4 regions of the Bradyrhizobium sp. Pha-3 genome follow, and region 1 is predicted to be linked to each of the others. Evidence: predicted binding sites of a transcription regulator. Region 1 holds the regulator's gene; each other region holds the start of a gene.

Region 1 (4,473 bases):
GCTCGAAGAAGCCGGGTTTCAGCATGACGTCGAGCACGGCATTGGCGGCGGCGACCGCGAGCGGATTGCCGCCAAAGGTCGAGCCGTGCGAGCCGGGCGCCATGCCTTCGGCCGCTTTCGCGGTCGCCAGCACCGCGCCGATCGGGAAACCGCCGCCGAGCGCCTTGGCCAGCGACATCACGTCCGGCGTGACGCCGGTGCGCTTGTAGGCGAACAACTCGCCGGTGCGGCCCATGCCGGTCTGCACCTCGTCGAATGCCAGCAACAGGCCATGCTCGTCGCAGAGCGCGCGCAGTGCCTTGAAGAACGCCTGCGGCGCCGAGCGCACGCCGCCCTCGCCCTGCACCGGCTCGATCAGGATGCCGGCGGTGTGCGGGCCGATCACCTTCTTCACCGCCTCGATGTCGCCATGCGGCACCTGGTCGAAGCCGTCCATCGGCGGGCCGAAGCCCTCGAGATATTTCGCCGAGCCGGTCGCCGCCAGCGTGCCCAGCGTGCGGCCGTGGAAGGCGCCCTCGAAGGTGATGATGCGGTAGCGCTCGCCATGGCCCTTGGAGAAGTGATAGTGGCGGACCAGTTTGATCACGCCCTCCATCGCTTCCGCGCCGGAATTGCAGAAGAACACGAAGTCGGCAAAGCTCTGCTCGCACAGCCGCGCGGCAAGCACCTCGCCGTCCGGGCTCTTGAACAGGTTCGACATGTGCCAGAGCTTGGTCGCCTGTTCCTGCAGCGCCTTGACCAGATGCGGATGCGCATGCCCGAGTGCGTTGACCGCGACGCCCGAGGTGAAATCGAGATAGCGGTCGCCGTTGGTTGCGATCAGCCAGGCGCCCTCACCGCGCTCGAAGCCGAGATCGACCCTGGCGAAGACGGGGAGCAGATGCGACGTGGCAGCGTTGGTCATGGCGTTCACTGACGGTTTTTAAGCCGACAATTGCCGCTGCGCCTTGACGCCAGCGCAGCAACGGCCAGCTTCGGAAAACAAAACGGCCGCCTTTGCGGGCGGCACGTGGCGGGCATTCTATGCTGCGGTCAGTAAGTGTCAATCGCCACGAAGTGGCCTTCCTGCAATGCGAAACGAGCGCAATCCGGAGCATTCCGGTGCGGTGGAAAAGCCTCATCGCAATGCTTAACTGTGTGGGAACATGTGGACGCACGGCCGCGGACTCTTGCGCCAGAGTCACGCCATATTGTAGCGTTTGGCCTGTCGGGTACGACATCTCGTGCGGCAGTACTGGACCCTCTAAGTAGCCTTCGTATCGCGCGTAAACGTTCGGGCGCAAGACCGCGCCCGGCGAGGGCTAAGGGATTCTGGCCGCAGGGATATTTGTCCAGATTGGCTCGCAGCGCCGCTCCAATGATTGGCCGGCGCTACGCGAAGGGAAGAATGCGATGACTGTATTGACCTGGTCCGACGATCGCGTCGAGCAGCTGAAGAAGCTCTGGGAGTCCGGCCTGTCGGCCAGCCAGATCGCGGCGGAACTTGGCAATGTGACGCGAAACGCCGTGATCGGCAAAGTGCATCGGCTCGGCCTCTCTGGCCGCGCCAAGGCACCCTCCACGGCCGCGCCGCGGCAGCGCAAGGCCCGCCCCGCCCAGCACATGATGCGGGTGGCGCGCCCGGTCTCGCGCGGCAACACCGCGCTGGCGCACGCCTTCGAGGTCGAGATGGAGCCCGATCCGATCTCCTACGACAATGTGGTGCCGATGAGCCAGCGGCTGTCGCTGCTCGAGCTCAACGAGGCCACCTGTCACTGGCCGGTCGGCGATCCCTCGAGCCCGGAGTTCTTCTTCTGCGGCGGCAAGGCGCTCGCCGGCCTGCCCTATTGCGCGCATCACTCGCGCGTCGCCTACCAGCCCGCCGCCGATCGCCGCCGGCCTTCGGCGAAGCCGCAGATCAAGTGAGCACTCGGGAAACTACGGACGAACTCAAAAACAAATCCCCGCGAAAGCGGGGATTTTTTTGTGGCGCGTAGCCCGTTACATCACCGCCGTCGTCCCGGCGCAGGCCGGGACCCATACGCCGCGGCCGGCGCAATCGGCAAGCGGCCAGACGGCTTTCTAACAACACCCATTCGTGGTTATGGGTCCCGGCTCTCGCCGGGACGACGCCATGTTACGGCTTGCGATGGCCACACGCCCGTTACGGCTGCGGCTCGGCCTTGGCGAAGCGGTCGTCGAGCGCGTAGCCGGCGCCGCGCACGGTGCGGATCGGATCCTGCTCGCGGCCGGGATTGAGCAGCTTGCGCAGGCGGCCGATATGCACGTCGACGGTGCGTTCATCGATGTAGATGTCGCGGCCCCAGACACTGTCGAGCAGCTGCTCGCGGCTGAACACGCGGCCGGGATGCTCGAGGAAGAATTCAAGCAGGCGATACTCGGTCGGCCCGAGATCGATCGGGCGGCCCGAGCGCGCCACGCGGCGCTTCTCGCGGTCGAGTTCGATGTCGCCATAAGTCAGCACGGTCGCAAGCCGCTCGGGGCTCGCGCGGCGCAAGAGGCCCTTCACCCGCGCCAGCAGCTCCGGCACCGAGAACGGCTTGACGATGTAATCGTCGGCGCCGGTGGCAAGCCCGCGCACGCGCTCGCTTTCCTCGCCGCGCGCGGTCAGCATGATGATCGGAAGCTGCTTGGTCTCGGGCCGCGCCCGCAGGCGGCGGCACAGCTCGATGCCGGACAGGCCCGGCAGCATCCAGTCGAGCACCACGAGGTCGGGAACGCGCTCCTTCAGCCTCGTGTCGGCATCGTCGCCGCGCCCCACCGTCTCGACATCGTAGCCTTCCGCATCGAGGTTGTAGCGCAACAGCGTCGTCAGCGCTTCCTCGTCTTCGACTACCAGAATGCGTGCGCTCATCGGTTTAAGTTCTTTCTCTGTGGTGATCCGTTGCCCAGACGCAAACCGAAACGCTTACTTCCTTGAACATAGTTCCCGCGGAAACGATTTGTCGCGAGGATCGTCCAGTTTCACTCTTGCCGGTTCCGCGCTTGCCGATCATGCCTCAGTTGCCCGGCACCGCGGTGGCAAAAGTGGTCATGTCCCCCTTCGGGCGCTTGTCGGTGATCTGCTGGCCCTCGATCATGTAGAACACGGTCTCTGCGATATTGGTGGCGTGATCGCCGATCCGCTCGATGTTCTTGGCGCAGAACATCAGATGGATGCAGAACGAGATGTTGCGCGGATCTTCCATCATGTAGGTGAGCAGTTCGCGGAACAGCGAGGTGCAGATCGCATCGACCTCCTCGTCGCCCTTCCAGACGTTCATCGCCGCCGGCAGGTCGTGCGCGGCATAGGCGTCGAGCACCGACTTGACCTGCGACAGCACGAGGTCGGTCATGTGCTCGAGGCCGCGGATCAGCTTCAGCGGCTGGAAATCGCTCTCCAGCGCCGCGACGCGCTTGCCCATGTTCTTGGCGAGGTCGCCGATCCGCTCGAGGTCGGTGGCGACGCGCATCGCGCTGACGATCTCACGCAGGTCGATCGCCATCGGCTGGCGGCGCGCGATCGTCAGCACCGCGCGCTCTTCGATGTTGCGCTGCAGATTGTCGATCTCGATGTCGGCGGCGACCACGCGCTTGCCGAGCGCGACGTCGCGACGGATCAGCGCGTCGACCGACTCGGTAATCATCCGTTCGACCAGGCCGCCCATCTCGGCGACCAGGCGGGTCAACTCCTGCAGGTCGCTGTCGAATGCCTTGGCGGTATGTTCAGAAGCCATCGCTTGTCTCCCTCAACCATGATCCCGGGGATTATGGTTTCGTTTCCTGAATTTTAGCATGACCTGATTGGAAAACCGGTTTCCACCTTTTCGGATCATGCCCGGTCAACCGAACCGGCCGGTGATGTAGTCCTGGGTGCGCCGATCGCTCGGTGAGGTGAATATCTTGTTGGTGTCATCGAACTCGATCAGCTCGCCGAGATACATGAAGGCGGTCTTGTCGGAGACGCGCGCCGCCTGCTGCATGTTGTGGGTGACGATCGCGATCGTGTAGTCCTCGGAGAGCTCCTGGATCAGCTCCTCGACCTTGGCGGTCGAGATCGGGTCGAGCGCCGAGCACGGCTCGTCGAACAGGATCACCTCGGGGCGCACCGCCACGGTGCGTGCGATGCACAGGCGCTGCTGCTGGCCGCCGGAGAGCGACAGGCCGGAGGCGTTCAGCTTGTCCTTGACCTCGTTCCACAGCGCGCCGCCGCGCAGCGCCTTCTCGACCCGGTCGTCCATCTCGGACTTCGAGATCTTCTCGTAGAGGCGGATGCCGAAGGCGATGTTCTCGTAGATCGTCATCGGGAACGGCGTCGGCTTCTGGAACACCATGCCGACCCGCGCGCGCAGCAAGTTGAGGTCGAGCTTGGGGTCGAGAATGTTGGTCTGGTCCAGCATCAGCTGGCCGACCGCGCGCTGGCCCGGATAGAGGTCGTACATCCGGTTAAAGATGCGCAGCAGGGTCGACTTGCCGCAGCCGGACGGGCCGATG
Region 2 (4,473 bases), 1.1 Mb from region 1:
CGGCTTGTAGACACGGTTGAAGGCGTGCGCGGTCGAATAGACCGCAAAGCAGATCTGGTTATCGAGCCGCAGCGCCTGATCCGCCGCCGTCGGTTTCCTGGCCATGATTCCCATCGAATCCATCTCGTTTCCGGGTCATTCTGGGCTCTCGGGACCGCGGATTCAATTGCGAACAATTAAATGTGAGGCCGCATATTTTATATTGTGCACAATCTATTTGCGTGCAATACATGCGTCGTCAAGTTCAAGCCCACCCCACCAAGGGAGACCACGATGTCTGTGAACGTGCTCTACAAGACCAGCGCCAAGGCGACCGGCGGCCGCGACGGCCATGCGGCAACGCTCGACGGCGCGCTCGACGTCAAGCTCACGACCCCGAAGGAGCTCGGTGGCGGCGGCGGTGCCGGCAACAATCCGGAGCAGCTGTTCGCGGCCGGCTATGCCGCCTGCTTCATCGGCGCGATGAAGTTCGTGGCCTCGCAGGGCGGCCCCAAGGTTCCCGCCGACGCTTCGGTGACCTCGACGGTCGGCATCGGCCCGCGCTCGGAAGGCGGCTTCGGCCTCGCCGTCGAGCTCGCGGTGTCGCTGCCCGGCCTTTCCCGCGCCGACGCCGAAGCGCTGGTCGAGAAGGCCCACCATGTGTGCCCCTATTCCAACGCGACCCGCGGCAATGTCGACGTCAAGCTGAGCGTCGTCTAATTCCACATCACGCAATGGTCCGCCGCGACACGTGGCGGACCATTGCTCTTTCAGCGGCTGGTTCGCTTGGCGAACGCATGCGCCGCGTGCTGCATGGGCCTGCGCCGACGGAAGCATTGCTGCCCCGGCTGAAGACCGTTAGCTCTGGGACCCTCGTTATCTGATCCCAACTGAGCGAAGGTTGCTTCCATGAATACCCCAGCGGCTACGGGCGCGATGACCGGCCTGCGCGTGATCGATCTGACGCGCGTGCTCGGCGGTCCGTATTGCACCCAGATTCTCGCCGACCACGGCGCCGACGTGATCAAGGTCGAGCCGCCCGCCGGCGACGAGGTGCGCGACTGGGGTCCTCCGTTCCATGACGAGGATGCGGCCTATTTCGTCGGCATCAACCGCAACAAGCGCTCGATCGGCCTTGACCTCGCTTCCGAGGGCGGACGCGCGGTGCTGATGAAGATGCTCGAGACCGCCGACGTGCTGATCGAGAATTTCAAGCCGGGCACGCTCGACAAATGGGGCATCGGCAACGACGTGCTGCGCGCGAAATTTCCGCGCCTCGTGCACTGCCGGATCTCCGGCTTCGGCGCCGATGGCCCGCGCGGCGGCAATCCCGGTTATGACGCGATCATCCAGGCGATGACCGGCATGATCGCGGCGACCGGCTCGCCGGAAAGCGGCCCGATGCGGATCGGCGTGCCGCTGGTCGACATCACCACCGGGCTCTACGCCACGATCGGCATCCTGATGGCGCTGTCGGAGCGGCAGCGCTCGGGGCTCGGCCAGTTCATCGAGACCACGCTGTACGAGACCGGGCTCGCGATCATGCATCCGCACACCGCGAACTACTTCATGCATGGCAAGCCGCCATCGCTCACCGGCAACGAGCATCCCAACCTCGTTCCGTACGCGATCTTCCCGACCAAGACCGATAACATCTTCATCGGCGTCGGCAATGACGGCACCTTCCGCAAGCTCGCCAAGGAGATCGGCAAGCCCGAGCTAGGCACTGACCCGCGCTTTGCCCGCAACAAGGACCGCATCGCCAACCGCGATGCGCTCCGCGTCGAGCTGGCCGCGGTGTTCAGCCAGCACGAGGCCGAGCCGCTGTGCAACCGGCTGCTCGCCGCCGGCCTGCCGGCAGGCCCGGTGCAGAAGATCGACCAGGCGCTGACCAACCCGCACACCATTCATCGCGGCGACGTCATCGAGAAGGATTGGTACAAGGGCGTCGCCTCGCCGATCCGCCTCGAACGCACCAAGCCGAACCTGCGCCGCACGCCGCCGAAGTTCAGCCAGCACGCCGCGGAAGTGCTCGGCGAGTTCGGCTACTCGAAGGACGAGATCAACGGCCTGGTTGAAAAGGGCGTGGTCTGCGGCCCCCAGCGCAAGCGCTAAAGGCGTCATGAGAGCAGTCGAATAGCGACCACAACGGTGGTCAGCTCCCTCGCCCCGTTCTTACGGGGCGAGGTGATGCGCAGTCCGCTGCGCCGGGAAACGATCAGACCCTGCGGTGCAACGTCGCGTCAGGCGCTGCACCGCACTGAGCCGGCTGCCGTCTTCGCCTTTTTTACCGCTTCCCTTCGCTTCGGCTTCCCCCCTACCATGACTTTCGTTTATACGGTCATTTGAACGTCATCCGGCGCTGATAACGCGCGCAACGAAAGACGACGTTCCAATTGGGAGGGGTTTTGATGTTCTTTCGACGACTAGGTGCTGCCGCGGCAGCCGCTGCCGCGCTTGCATTCGCGTCGCCCGCGTTTGCGGTGACCGAGATCCAGTGGTGGCACGCGATGACCGGCGCCAACAACGACGTCATCGTCAAGCTGGCCAACGACTTCAACGCCTCGCAATCCGACTACAAGGTGATCCCGACCTACAAGGGCGGCTACGCCGACACCATGAACGCCGGCATTGCCGCGTTCCGCGCCGGCAACGCGCCGCACATCATGCAGGTGTTCGAGGTCGGCACCGCGACGATGATGGCCGCCACCGGCGCCGTCAAACCGGTCTACAAGCTGATGGCCGACGCCGGCGAGAAGTTCGATCCGAGCGTCTATCTGCCCGCGATCACCGGCTACTACTCGACCTCCAAGGGCGAGATGCTGTCGTTCCCCTTCAACTCGTCGTCGACGGTGATGTGGGTCAATCTCGATGCGCTGAAGAAGGCCAACATCGCGGAGATTCCGAAGACCTGGCCGCAAGTGTTCGACGACGCCAAGAAGCTGAAGGCAGCCGGCTACGCCACCTGCGGCTTCTCCGGCTCGTGGGTCACCTGGGTCAATCTCGAACAGCTCTCGGCCTGGCACAATGTGCCGCTCGCCAGCAAGGCCAACGGCCTCGACGGCTTCGACACCGTGCTCGAATTCAACGGCCCGCTGCAGGTCAAGCATCTCGAGAACCTCGTCGAGCTGCAGAAGGACAAGATCTACGACTATGCCGGCCGCACCAACACTGGCGAAGGCCGCTTCACCTCGGGCGAATGCCCGATCTACCTGACCTCGTCGGCCTTCTTCGGCAACGTCAAGGCGCAGGCCAAGTTCAACTTCACCGCTGCGCCGATGCCGTATTATCCCGACGCCAAGGGCGCGCCGCAGAACTCGATCATCGGCGGCGCCTCGCTCTGGGTGATGGGCGGCAAGTCGGCCGAGGAATACAAGGGCGTGGCCAAGTTCCTGACCTTCCTCTCGGACACCGACCGCCAGGTCTGGATCCACAAGGCCTCGGGCTATCTGCCGATCACCAAGGCAGCCTACGCCAAGGCCAAGGAAGAGGGCTTCTACAAGGACCAGCCCTATCTCGAGACCCCGCTGCTCGAGCTCACCAACAAGGAGCCGACCGCGAATTCCCGCGGCCTGCGCCTCGGCAACATGGTGCAGCTGCGCGACATGTGGTCGGAGGAAATCGAGCAGGCGCTGGCCGGCAAGAAGACCGCCAAGCAGGCGCTGGACGCCGCCGTCGAGCGCGGCAACCAGATGCTGCGGCAGTTTGAAAAGACCGCCGTCCGCTGACATGATGCCTTCGGGCATGATCCGGAAAGGCGCGCAGCGGTTTTCCGAAAAGATCATGCCCAGACGACAAGCTAAAGCGCGATGACGATCCAACCTCATCTCATCGCGCTTTAGGGCCATCAACCGGCAGGCCGCATCCGCGGCCTGCCCTTCCTCCGAGCCCATGCAAAAGCAAGCGATTTTCCAGTCAAAGCTGTTGCCTTACGCGCTGGTTGCCCCGCAACTCGCGATCGTCCTGATCTTTTTCTACTGGCCGGCCGTGCAGGCGGCGATCCAATCCTTCCTGCTGCAGGACGCTTTCGGTCTCTCCACCAGCTTCGTCTGGTTCGAGAACTATCTCGATCTGTTCAAGGAGCCGGCCTATTTCGCGGCGATCGTCCGAACCTTCGTGTTCTCGTTCGCGATCGCGGTCTCCTCGCTGTCCTTCGCGCTCCTGCTCGCGGTCATGGCCGACAGGCCGCTACGCGGCTCGACGCTGTATCGCACGCTGCTGATCTGGCCCTATGCGGTGGCCCCGCCGGTGGTCGGCGTGCTCTGGGTGTTCATGCTGCACCCCTCGCTCGGCGTGCTGTCGCGCTATCTGCGCGCCATGGGCATCGACTGGAATCCGCTGCTCGACGGCGACCAGGCGGCGGCCCTGATCATCCTCGCCGCGGCCTGGAAGCAGATCTCCTACAATTTCCTGTTCTTCCTCGCCGGGCTGCAGAGCATCCCGAAGAGCGTGATCGAGGCCGCCGCGATCGACGGCGCCCGTCCGATGCGGCGG
Region 3 (4,473 bases), 3.1 Mb from region 1:
GCGAAAATTCAGCCCGTGGGCGTTCAATATCTGCGGATCGTCCGTCCCCTGCGGCGGCGAAGCCGAACCGTCGAACAGTGCGAGATAGGCGGTGATGCGGTCGGACAGATTGGCCTTGAACCGGATGCCGGGCACGGCAAGTGGCGGCGACGGTCCGCCGGCCGGCAGAATGGTGCCGACAATGCCCGGCCAGCCCAGCGCCGAATTGATGAAGATGTCGTCGTACTGGCTGTCGATGAACTCGACGTCCGAGCCCTGCTGGCCGACGCGCACCGAAAGTTTGCCGCCGAGCAGCTTCTGCTCGATCCAGAATTCATAGAGCCGCGTCGCCGGCAGCGACTCGACGCCGGACACCAGGAACAGGTTGCCGACATAGCTCCGCGACAGCCCGTCGCCGTGGATCTGGTACATGTTGGCGTGGAAGGTCGCGCCGCTCCAGCCGATCGCCTTCTCGAGGTCGATGGTGGTGCCGAGATCGAGACGGCCGGTATAGGCCGCGCCGTTGCTGACGCCGCCAGCGACGTTGGAAAACCCCTCACCGATATAGGTCAGGCTGAACTGGTAGCCGGCCTCCTCGAGCGCAGCGCGGGTATCCGCAATCCGGTCGGCGACGGGCTTGTCCTCAGCATGCGCCGGCGCGCCGAGCGCGAGGGCCGCGGCCACCAACATCGCGCGGGAAAGAACTCTGCACATCGGGAATGCCGCGGTGCGAATCGCGCTATTTGACGATGCCGAGCCGCCGCATCAGCAGATAGGCCAGCAGCGCCGACCCGGCCAACAGGCCTGCGGCCACCAGAAATCCGCTGTCGACATCCGTCAGCGGCAATCCCTTGGTGTTCATGCCGAAGATGCCGGTGACGAGCGTCGGCGGCAGCAGCATCATGGTGACGACGGACAACGCGTGGAGATGCTTGTTGCTCTCCTCCTCGAGCTTGAAGCGCAGCTCCTCCTCCAGCAGGCGGCTGCGCTCGTGCAGTTCGACGATGTCGTGGTCGAGACCGTCGAGCCGCTGCGCGAGCTTGCCGGCCTGCAGCCGCAGCGCCGGGCTGAGATCGTCGGTGTTCTTCTGCTCGAGCCGGTGGAACAGCACGCGCAAGCCCGCGAGCTGGCGATGCAGCCGCACACAGGTGCGGCGCATCCGGCTCAGATTCTTGCGCAGTTCGGATCCGGTATCCTCGGCAAGCACCCGCTCCTCGATCGCGTCGATATCGGTGCCGATCCTGTCCGCCATGCGGTCCATGGTGTCGGCGATCTCGTCGACGATCTTCTCCAGCAGCGCCGCGACGCTGCCGACACGATGGCCGCGCTCGAGCACGCGGCGCGCCGCATCGGCGGAGCACAGCGCCTGATGGCGGCCGCTGATCAGGAGACGCTCGGTCATCGCGAAGCGGAGGAAGCCGGTCTCGCGGGTGGCGGCTTCGACATCCCGCACCAGGTCGGAAAACACGCCGTAGACGCAATTGTCGACGACGTGGATCTGCTGGAAATTGTCATTCGACAGCAAGAGGTCCCGCGCCAGTTGCGGGATGTGCATGTTGGCGAGCCACGCCCGGGTGCGGACGTCGGTCAGGTTGAAGTGCAGCCACAGCCTTCCGTCATGGCTCGGCTCGACCGGCGCATCGATCGGAAGCGCCTCGGCGCGGCCGTCGTGATGCAGGCGGAACGCCCAGACCAGACCTGGGACCGCCTCGCGGGTCAGCAGCGACCCGACCGGAGCGGGAGGTGGATCAGCCAGCATGGCCGGCCCCCAAGGCAATCGATAACGCAACCGCGCGAAATGACATGTTCAAGACCTCGCCCACGCGCAACGCTGAGCAAGCGCGTCCCTTCGTCGCAACATAGGAGGACGCGCCTGTTACAGTTTTATGTCAGCGACCGCCCTACTCCGCGGCCAGGCCGGTCGGCGCCGCCGCCTCCGCGGCCTCCTTGTTGTGGTCGTGCACGACGCGGCCGAACGGCAGCGTCAGGTCGGCGAGGAAGTGATGCGCGCCGACGACACGCTTGACCGGGAAATCGGCGACCGGCGCGTTGACATGCGGCACCAAATGCAGCCGGCCCGGTCCGATCCAGGAGCCCTTGACGACGATGTCGGTCAGGTTGATCGCGACCAGCTGGCAGACCTCGAGATGGCCGTCGACGCCGGGGATCATCTTCAGATTAACTTGCGTCTTCGACAGCGTAGCGCGGGTGACGTCGCCATTGCCCGCCATGCTCTCGTGCTTGTAGCCCATCGTGCCCATCGCAACGAGCTGGCCGGCATATTCCAGCGTGCCGGTCAGCGTGTCCTTGACGATCTCGAGCTTGGGATGGGCGTATTTCTTCGGAAAGCCCCAGATCTCGCGGCCGGCCGCGATCGGCGGATCATCGTCGAGATACATCTGACAAACGAAGTTGACCTCTTCGCCATGCAGGCGCGCGGGGATCACGAGGCCGGACTCGGTGTAGCTGCCGAAGCCGGAGGTGTCGGGCATCTTGATCCATTCGTAATGCACGATCGCCTGCTCGATCGGCTCCAGCGGCTCGGGCAGGCCGGCGCGGATCAACTCCGGATCGGTCTCATAGGTGATGACGAGGAATTCGCGATCGATGAAGCGATATGGACCGGCGGGATAGCTCGGGCCGGCGGCCGGCATCGACGGAAGCTTGAGCAGATCTTCCCTGCGCATCGCAATAACCCCCTGTTTGAAAAATTTGCCCGGAAGCTAACGGCCGAGATTGACAGCGATGTGAGGGATTTCCGTCAGGTGCATGACCTGCGGTTGCGCTTGCGTGTCCCGCGTCGCGCTGCTGAGGCCAATGCTAACCATGCAGGCAGGCATGCCGGATGCGCCGAGCGTGGGCGCCGCAATTGTCATCACCGCGTCATCGGCGCGCTGAATTCTCGCCGCGAATTTTTGGAGTGTCTGATATGGACGCGCGAACCCCGCATTTCGACGATATCGATCACGCGACGCCGGGCTGGCGTCCGGAAGGCTGCGATCGCGTGGCCCTGGTCCTGCAGGGCGGCGGCGCACTCGGCGCCTATCAGGCCGGCGTCTATCAGGCGCTGCATGAATCCAACATCGAGCCCGACTGGATCTGCGGCGTCTCGATCGGCGCAATCAACTCGGCGATCATCGCCGGCAATCCGCCCGAAAAGCGGCTGGAGCGACTGCACACATTCTGGGATCGCATCACCAGCCGCAAGATCTGGCACTACACGCCGGACGGCGACGTATTCCGCAAGGCGCGCAATCTCACCAGCTCATGGCTGACGACGACGCTCGGGCAGCCCGGCTTCTTCACCCCGCATCAGAGCAATCCGTGGTTCAGCCTGGCCGGCGCGCGCACTGCCACCAGCTACTACGACACCACGCCGCTGCGCGAGTCCCTGCTCGAGCTGGTCGATTTCGACCGCATCAATTCCAAGACAATGCGCTTCGCGGTCGGCGCGGTGAACGTGCTGTCCGGCAACTTCATCTATTTCGACAATGCCCATGACGAGATCATTCCCGAGCACATCATGGCGAGCGGCGCGCTGCCGCCGGCGCTGCCGATGGTGAAGGTCGGCACCGATCATTTCTGGGACGGCGGCATCGTCTCCAACACGCCGCTGCAGCATCTGCTCGACCAGGAAGACAACATGAACTCGCTGGTGTTCCAGGTCGACCTGTTCTCGGCGCGCGGCGCGCTGCCGCGCGACATCCAGGACGTGATGGCCCGGCACAAGGACATCATGTATTCGTCGCGTACCCGCTACAACACCGATGTCTATCGCAAGACCTACAATCTGCGCACCGCCCTGCACAACGCGCTGGGAAAAATCCCCGACGATCAGCTCTCGGACGAGGAGCGCCAACTCAAGAAGGCAAACGCCCGGCTGCCGGGCATCACGCTGTTGCAGCTGATCTATCAGCAGAAGGCCTATGAGGGCGACGCCAAGGACCACGAATTCTCCGGCACCTCGATGCGCGAGCATTGGGTGAGCGGGCACGAGGACACCAAGCGCTCGCTGAAGCGGCGCGAATGGATCAAGATGCCCGAGAACGGCATGGGCATCGTGATCCACGACGTGCATCGGGAAGCCGAGTAGGACAAGGCCGTCATTGCCGGGCTTGACCCGGCAATCCATCCCGCTTCGAATGACTCATTCGATGGATGCGCGGGTCAAGCCCGCGCATGACGCGTTGAGGTCGAGGAGCCTTATGGCCGCGTCGACATGTTGCTCGGCGGCCCGGCCTTGCGGATCGGTTCGGCGAGGCGCGCGAACTCGCAGAGCAGCGAGCGCGTCTTGCGCGGGTCGATCACCTCCTCGACCCAGAACTTCTCCGCCGAGCGGAACGGCGAGCGCAGCTTGTTGAGACGATCCTCGATCTCGCGCAGCTTGGCGGCGGGATCGGCGGCCGCATCGATCTCGGCGCGATAGGCCGCCTCGATGCCGCCCTCGAGCGGCAGCGAGCCCCAATAGGCCGACGGCCACGCATAACGCATCGA
Region 4 (4,473 bases), 4.4 Mb from region 1:
CGCGGGCGCGCGACAAAAGCGCCGCATTGAGCTCGAAGGACGGATTCTCCGTGGTGGCGCCGACCAGAACCACCGTGCCGTCCTCCATCACGGGCAGGAAGGAATCCTGCTGCGCACGGTTGAAGCGATGCACCTCGTCGACGAACAGCAGCGTGCCCTTGCCGGTCTCGCGGCGGGCACGTGCGGCATCGAACACCTTCTTGAGATCGGCGACGCCGGAGAACACCGCGGAGATCTGCTCGAAATGCAGCTCGGTGGCATCGGCCAGAAGCCGCGCCACGGTGGTCTTGCCGGTGCCGGGCGGTCCCCAGAACACCAGCGAGCCCAGCGTGCGCGTCTCCAGCATCCGCGTCAGCGCGCCGTCGGGGCCGAGGATGTGATCCTGGCCGACGACATCGGCCAGCGTGCGCGGCCGCAGCCGATCCGGCAGCGGGTGCGGCGCGTCCTGCTCCATCCCCGCCGCAGCGAACAGGTTGCTGGCCCCCCGCGGTTGCTTAGCGCTCATCCTTGGAGCTCATCCCTGGGGCCTCATCCGCCGAGCGTCACGTTGATCTGCTGGCCGCCGCGCACCAGCGTGATGCGCCAGACCCGCGACCCGGTCTTCGAGGCCTTCTCGAGGTCGCTGGTCCGCGCAATCTTCTCGTTGTTGACCGCGAGGATGATGTCGCCCTTCTGGAAGCCGACATTGGCAGCGGTGCCGTCATCGGCGAGCTCGGTGACCACGACGCCTTCGGCGCCGGCGTCGAGATGCAGCTCATCGGCCAGCGCCGGCGAGATATTGGCGACCCTGGCGCCCTGGAACGGCGAGCGCGCGGTCAGCACGATCTCGTCGCGGTTGGTATCGGGCGCGGTCTCCAGCGGCACGGTGAGCTTCACCGGCTTGCCGGCGCGCTGCACCTCGATCTCCGCGTTGCCGCCGAGCGGACGGGTCGCGAAGCGGTAGTCGAACGCGTTGGGATCGTCGATCGGCGTGCCGTCGATCCCCACGATCAGGTCGGAGAGCTTGAGCCCGGCCTTCGCCGCCGGGCTGTTTGGCGCGACATTGGCGACCAGCGCGCCAGACGGCAGCTTCAGTCCCAGCGTCTCCGCGATCTCAGGCGTGACCGCCTGCAGCCGCGCGCCGAGCCATGGCCGCTTCACCGCCTTGCCGCCGCTCTTGGCGGAGGCCACTACCACCCGCACCATGTTGGCGGGAATCGCAAAGCCGATGCCCTGCGAGCCGCCGGAGCGGGAGAAGATCGCGGTGTTGATGCCGGCGAGCCGGCCGGTCATGTCGACCAGCGCGCCGCCCGAATTGCCGGGATTGATCGCCGCGTCGGTTTGAATGAAGAATTGATAATCCGTGATCCCGACTTGAGTGCGTGCCAGAGCCGAGATGATGCCGTGCGTCACGGTCTGGCCGACGCCGAACGGATTGCCGATCGCCAGCACGACGTCACCGACCAGCAGCTGGTCGGAATTGGCAAAGTCGAGCGTTGCGAATTTTTCCTTGTTGGTGTTCTTCAGCCGCAGCACCGCAAGGTCGGTGCGGCTGTCCTTCAGCACGATCTCCGCCTCGTATTCGCGCTTGTCGGCGAGCGAGACCTTCACCTGGTCGGCGCCCTCGATCACGTGATTGTTTGTGACCACAAGCCCGGAGCCGTCGACCATCACGCCGGAGCCGAGCGAGCGCTGCATCTGCTCGGGCTGCTGTCCCGGCACGCCGAAGAACCGGCGAAAAATCGGATCGTCCAGGAATGGATTGCGGTTCTGCACGGTCTTGGCGGCGTAGACATTGACCACCGCCGGCTGCACCCGCTGCACGATCGGCGCATAGGACAATTGCAGCTCGGCCTGCGAGGACGGCACGCGGCGCTCCTGGGCCGCGGCAGCGGAAAGATTCCCCATGAAGGCCAACGTGCAGAGAGCGGATACGGCAGCAAAACGGACGGGTCGGAGCATTCTCACCTCTCGTGGAAACGCCGGAATATAGGCGTGTTCGCCGGGCAATTGAAGGGCGCCGGGCCGGATAACTGGCCCCCCGCCGGACCGGTGCACAACCCGTGGCCACCGCGTTGAAGCGCGCCGCCAAGCTTCTATGATGGCTGTCATCTCACTGCGCCGCTCCGCTTGTTGCCTGCGGATCACAAGCGGAACTGCGATGCCCGGAAGCAGTGTCGTGCGTCAGTCACGATACGCTCCTAGGACCGTTCAGTGAGTGGGGACTTCAAACACAACAGGGGTGCACAATGGGTGCGACAAAAGTTGGTGCAATCGCCATCGGCCTGGCAGGGGCGCTCGCCGCCTCGCCGGCCTATTCACAATCGGCCGGAGGCGGCAGCGATGCGGAGATCGCGCTGCTGAAGCAGCAGCTGAAGATGCTCGAGCAGAAGCTCGACAGACTGCAGAAGCAGACCAACGCCAATACCGCAACCGCGGCCAGCGCAAACGCCAATGCGAAGGCGGCGGACGCCAGGGCCGCGCGGGTGGCGAGCGCCAACGCCGCGATCCCGGTGAAGGGCCCGGTCGCGCCGTCCGGCGTCGTGGTGACGATGCCGAACAACCGGCCGACGATCTGCACCGCGGACGAACAGAACTGCGTTGCGATCACGAGCCGCGTGCACTGGGATGTCGGCGGCTACGACTATCGTCCGAACACCGCAGGCACCTCGCCGCAGAAGCTCGACAGCGGTGAGAACGTCCGCCGCGCGCGCATCGGCATCGTCGGCAAATTCTTCGGCGACTGGAATTACTCGCTGATCTACGATTTCGGCGGCTCGTCCGACGGCTTCGGCGGCGCGGCGCCGGGATCGCTGCCCGGCGGCGGAACCTCGGGCATCGAGAACGCGTATCTGAGCTACACCGGCTTCAAGCCGTTCGGCGGCAAGATGGCGATCGAAGGCGGCATCATGGACGTGCCGTGGACACTCGACGAAGCGACCAGCTCCAACGACATCCTGTTCATGGAGCGCGCCTCGGTCGGCATCATCGCACAGAACATCGCCGCCGGTGACTTCCGTTCGGCCGCCGGCACCCGCTGGTGGAACGACCAGTTCTGGATCGGCGGCTATGTCACCGGACCGACGTCGGGCGCCATCCACTCCGCGTCCTCGGCCTCGCCGGCCGGCACATCCGAGCAGTATGGCGGGGTCATTCGCGTCGCCGGCAATCCGATCAGCGGCAAGAACTATTCGGTGCATATCGGCGCCGATGCGGAATGGCTGGTGCAGCCGCCGCGCAACCAGCTCACGCAGGCGCAGACGCTCACGCTCAGCGACCGGCCCGAGCTGCGCATCGATCCGACGACGCTGATCTCGACCGGTGCGATCGCCAACGTCTCCGGCGCGCAGGTCTACGGCGTCGAGGCGGCAGCGACCTATGGCCCGTTCATCGCGCAGGGCGAATATTACTGGTTCAATGTCGATCGCTCCGCGAACACCGGACTGCCGCCGTTCGGCGCGCCGAGCCTGAAGTTCGACGGCGGTTACGCGCAGGTCGGCTACGTGCTGACCGGCGAGAACCACGCCTACAATCCGGCGACGGCCTCCTACGGCGGTATCAAGCCGCATGATCCGTTCTCGCTCGCCGGCGGCGGCTGGGGCGCCTGGGAAATCGCCGGCCGCGTCAGCACAATGGACCTCAACGATCAGATCGCGCAGGCGGTCGGCATCGCGGGCGGACGGCAGACCGTCTACACCGCCGCGCTGAACTGGTACGTCAACAACAACGTCCGCTTCATGCTGAACTACCTGCACGGCGATATCGCCAAGCAGGCCTCGGCGACTTCGACTGCGGACGTCGGTTCGAAGTTCGACGCGGTCGCGCTGCGTACGCAGGTTGCGTTCTGAGCCGATCTGATCTGGCGTCGACAAGCAAACGGCCGGGGCATTGCTCCGGCCGTTTTTGTTGCTCTGGAATGCGTGAAATGATCGAGCCGTAGCGGCATCGAAACTGCGTTCCCTCTCCTGCTTGCGGGGGAGGGCTATCGCATTTCGTGGCGGTGTCCTCGTGGCCATCCTTCGAGACGCCCGCCTTCGGCGGGCTCCTCAGGATGAGGTCTTGTTTTGCGGCACAATAGTAGACCCTCATGGTGAGGAGCGCCGCTTGCGGCGCGTCTCGAACAACGAGGCCAAGCACTGCGCGGTCGCCAAGGGGCATATGCGATAGCCCTGCGCTTGCGGGGGAAAGGTTGGAGTGGCGGCTCTCTCCACGAGTCACATTGTGGAAAGAGCCCCCACCCGCATCGCATAAGATGCGATGCGACCTAAGAGCAAGCTCCGCTTGTCTCGACCCCGCAAGCGGGAGAGGTGCAGCGGAGTTTGCCGCACGACCAGTTCAACTGCACCTCAGCCCTAGGCCGCGCGCTTCGCCTTCTTCACAACGACCTCCGGCGCCGGCGCGCAGGACAGCCGCTCCTGATGGCCCTCGCCCCAGGCCTTCAAAATATCGATCACCGGGCGCAGGCTCTCGCCGAGTTCGGAAAGCGTGTATTCG

Evidence for each region. The regulator PhoB, encoded in region 1, activates phosphate uptake and scavenging genes when phosphate is short. The targets are predictions, from matches to a motif close to TGTCATNNANCTGTCAT.
Region 2: the regulator PhoB is predicted to act here: its motif matches at 2,319-2,335, upstream of ugpB (sn-glycerol-3-phosphate ABC transporter substrate-binding protein UgpB).
Region 3: the regulator PhoB is predicted to act here: its motif matches at 2,850-2,866, upstream of ACE10X_RS18810 (acetoacetate decarboxylase).
Region 4: the regulator PhoB is predicted to act here: its motif matches at 2,155-2,171, upstream of ACE10X_RS25725 (OprO/OprP family phosphate-selective porin).

What each region holds. Positions count from the first base shown of each region.
Region 1 is NZ_CP170151.1:1,015,720-1,020,192, reverse strand. Features, by position in the region: gene ACE10X_RS04830 (aspartate aminotransferase family protein) at 1-904, opposite strand, end outside; gene ACE10X_RS04825 (GcrA family cell cycle regulator) at 1,393-1,905, shown strand; gene phoB (phosphate regulon transcriptional regulator PhoB) at 2,144-2,854, opposite strand; gene phoU (phosphate signaling complex protein PhoU) at 3,000-3,716, opposite strand; gene pstB (phosphate ABC transporter ATP-binding protein PstB) at 3,822-4,473, opposite strand, start outside.
Region 2 is NZ_CP170151.1:9,250,111-9,254,583, forward strand. Features, by position in the region: gene ACE10X_RS44070 (MarR family winged helix-turn-helix transcriptional regulator) at 1-105, opposite strand, end outside; gene ACE10X_RS44075 (organic hydroperoxide resistance protein) at 274-699, shown strand; gene ACE10X_RS44080 (CaiB/BaiF CoA-transferase family protein) at 889-2,094, shown strand; gene ugpB (sn-glycerol-3-phosphate ABC transporter substrate-binding protein UgpB) at 2,391-3,707, shown strand; gene ugpA (sn-glycerol-3-phosphate ABC transporter permease UgpA) at 3,871-4,473, shown strand, end outside.
Region 3 is NZ_CP170151.1:4,072,144-4,076,616, reverse strand. Features, by position in the region: gene ACE10X_RS18820 (carbohydrate porin) at 1-669, opposite strand, end outside; gene ACE10X_RS18815 (transporter) at 719-1,738, opposite strand; gene ACE10X_RS18810 (acetoacetate decarboxylase) at 1,881-2,666, opposite strand; gene ACE10X_RS18805 (patatin-like phospholipase family protein) at 2,909-4,072, shown strand; gene ACE10X_RS18800 (acyl-CoA carboxylase subunit beta) at 4,183-4,473, opposite strand, start outside.
Region 4 is NZ_CP170151.1:5,437,319-5,441,791, forward strand. Features, by position in the region: gene ACE10X_RS25715 (replication-associated recombination protein A) at 1-505, opposite strand, end outside; gene ACE10X_RS25720 (DegQ family serine endoprotease) at 529-1,887, opposite strand; gene ACE10X_RS25725 (OprO/OprP family phosphate-selective porin) at 2,229-3,827, shown strand; gene ACE10X_RS25730 (helix-turn-helix domain-containing protein) at 4,332-4,473, opposite strand, start outside.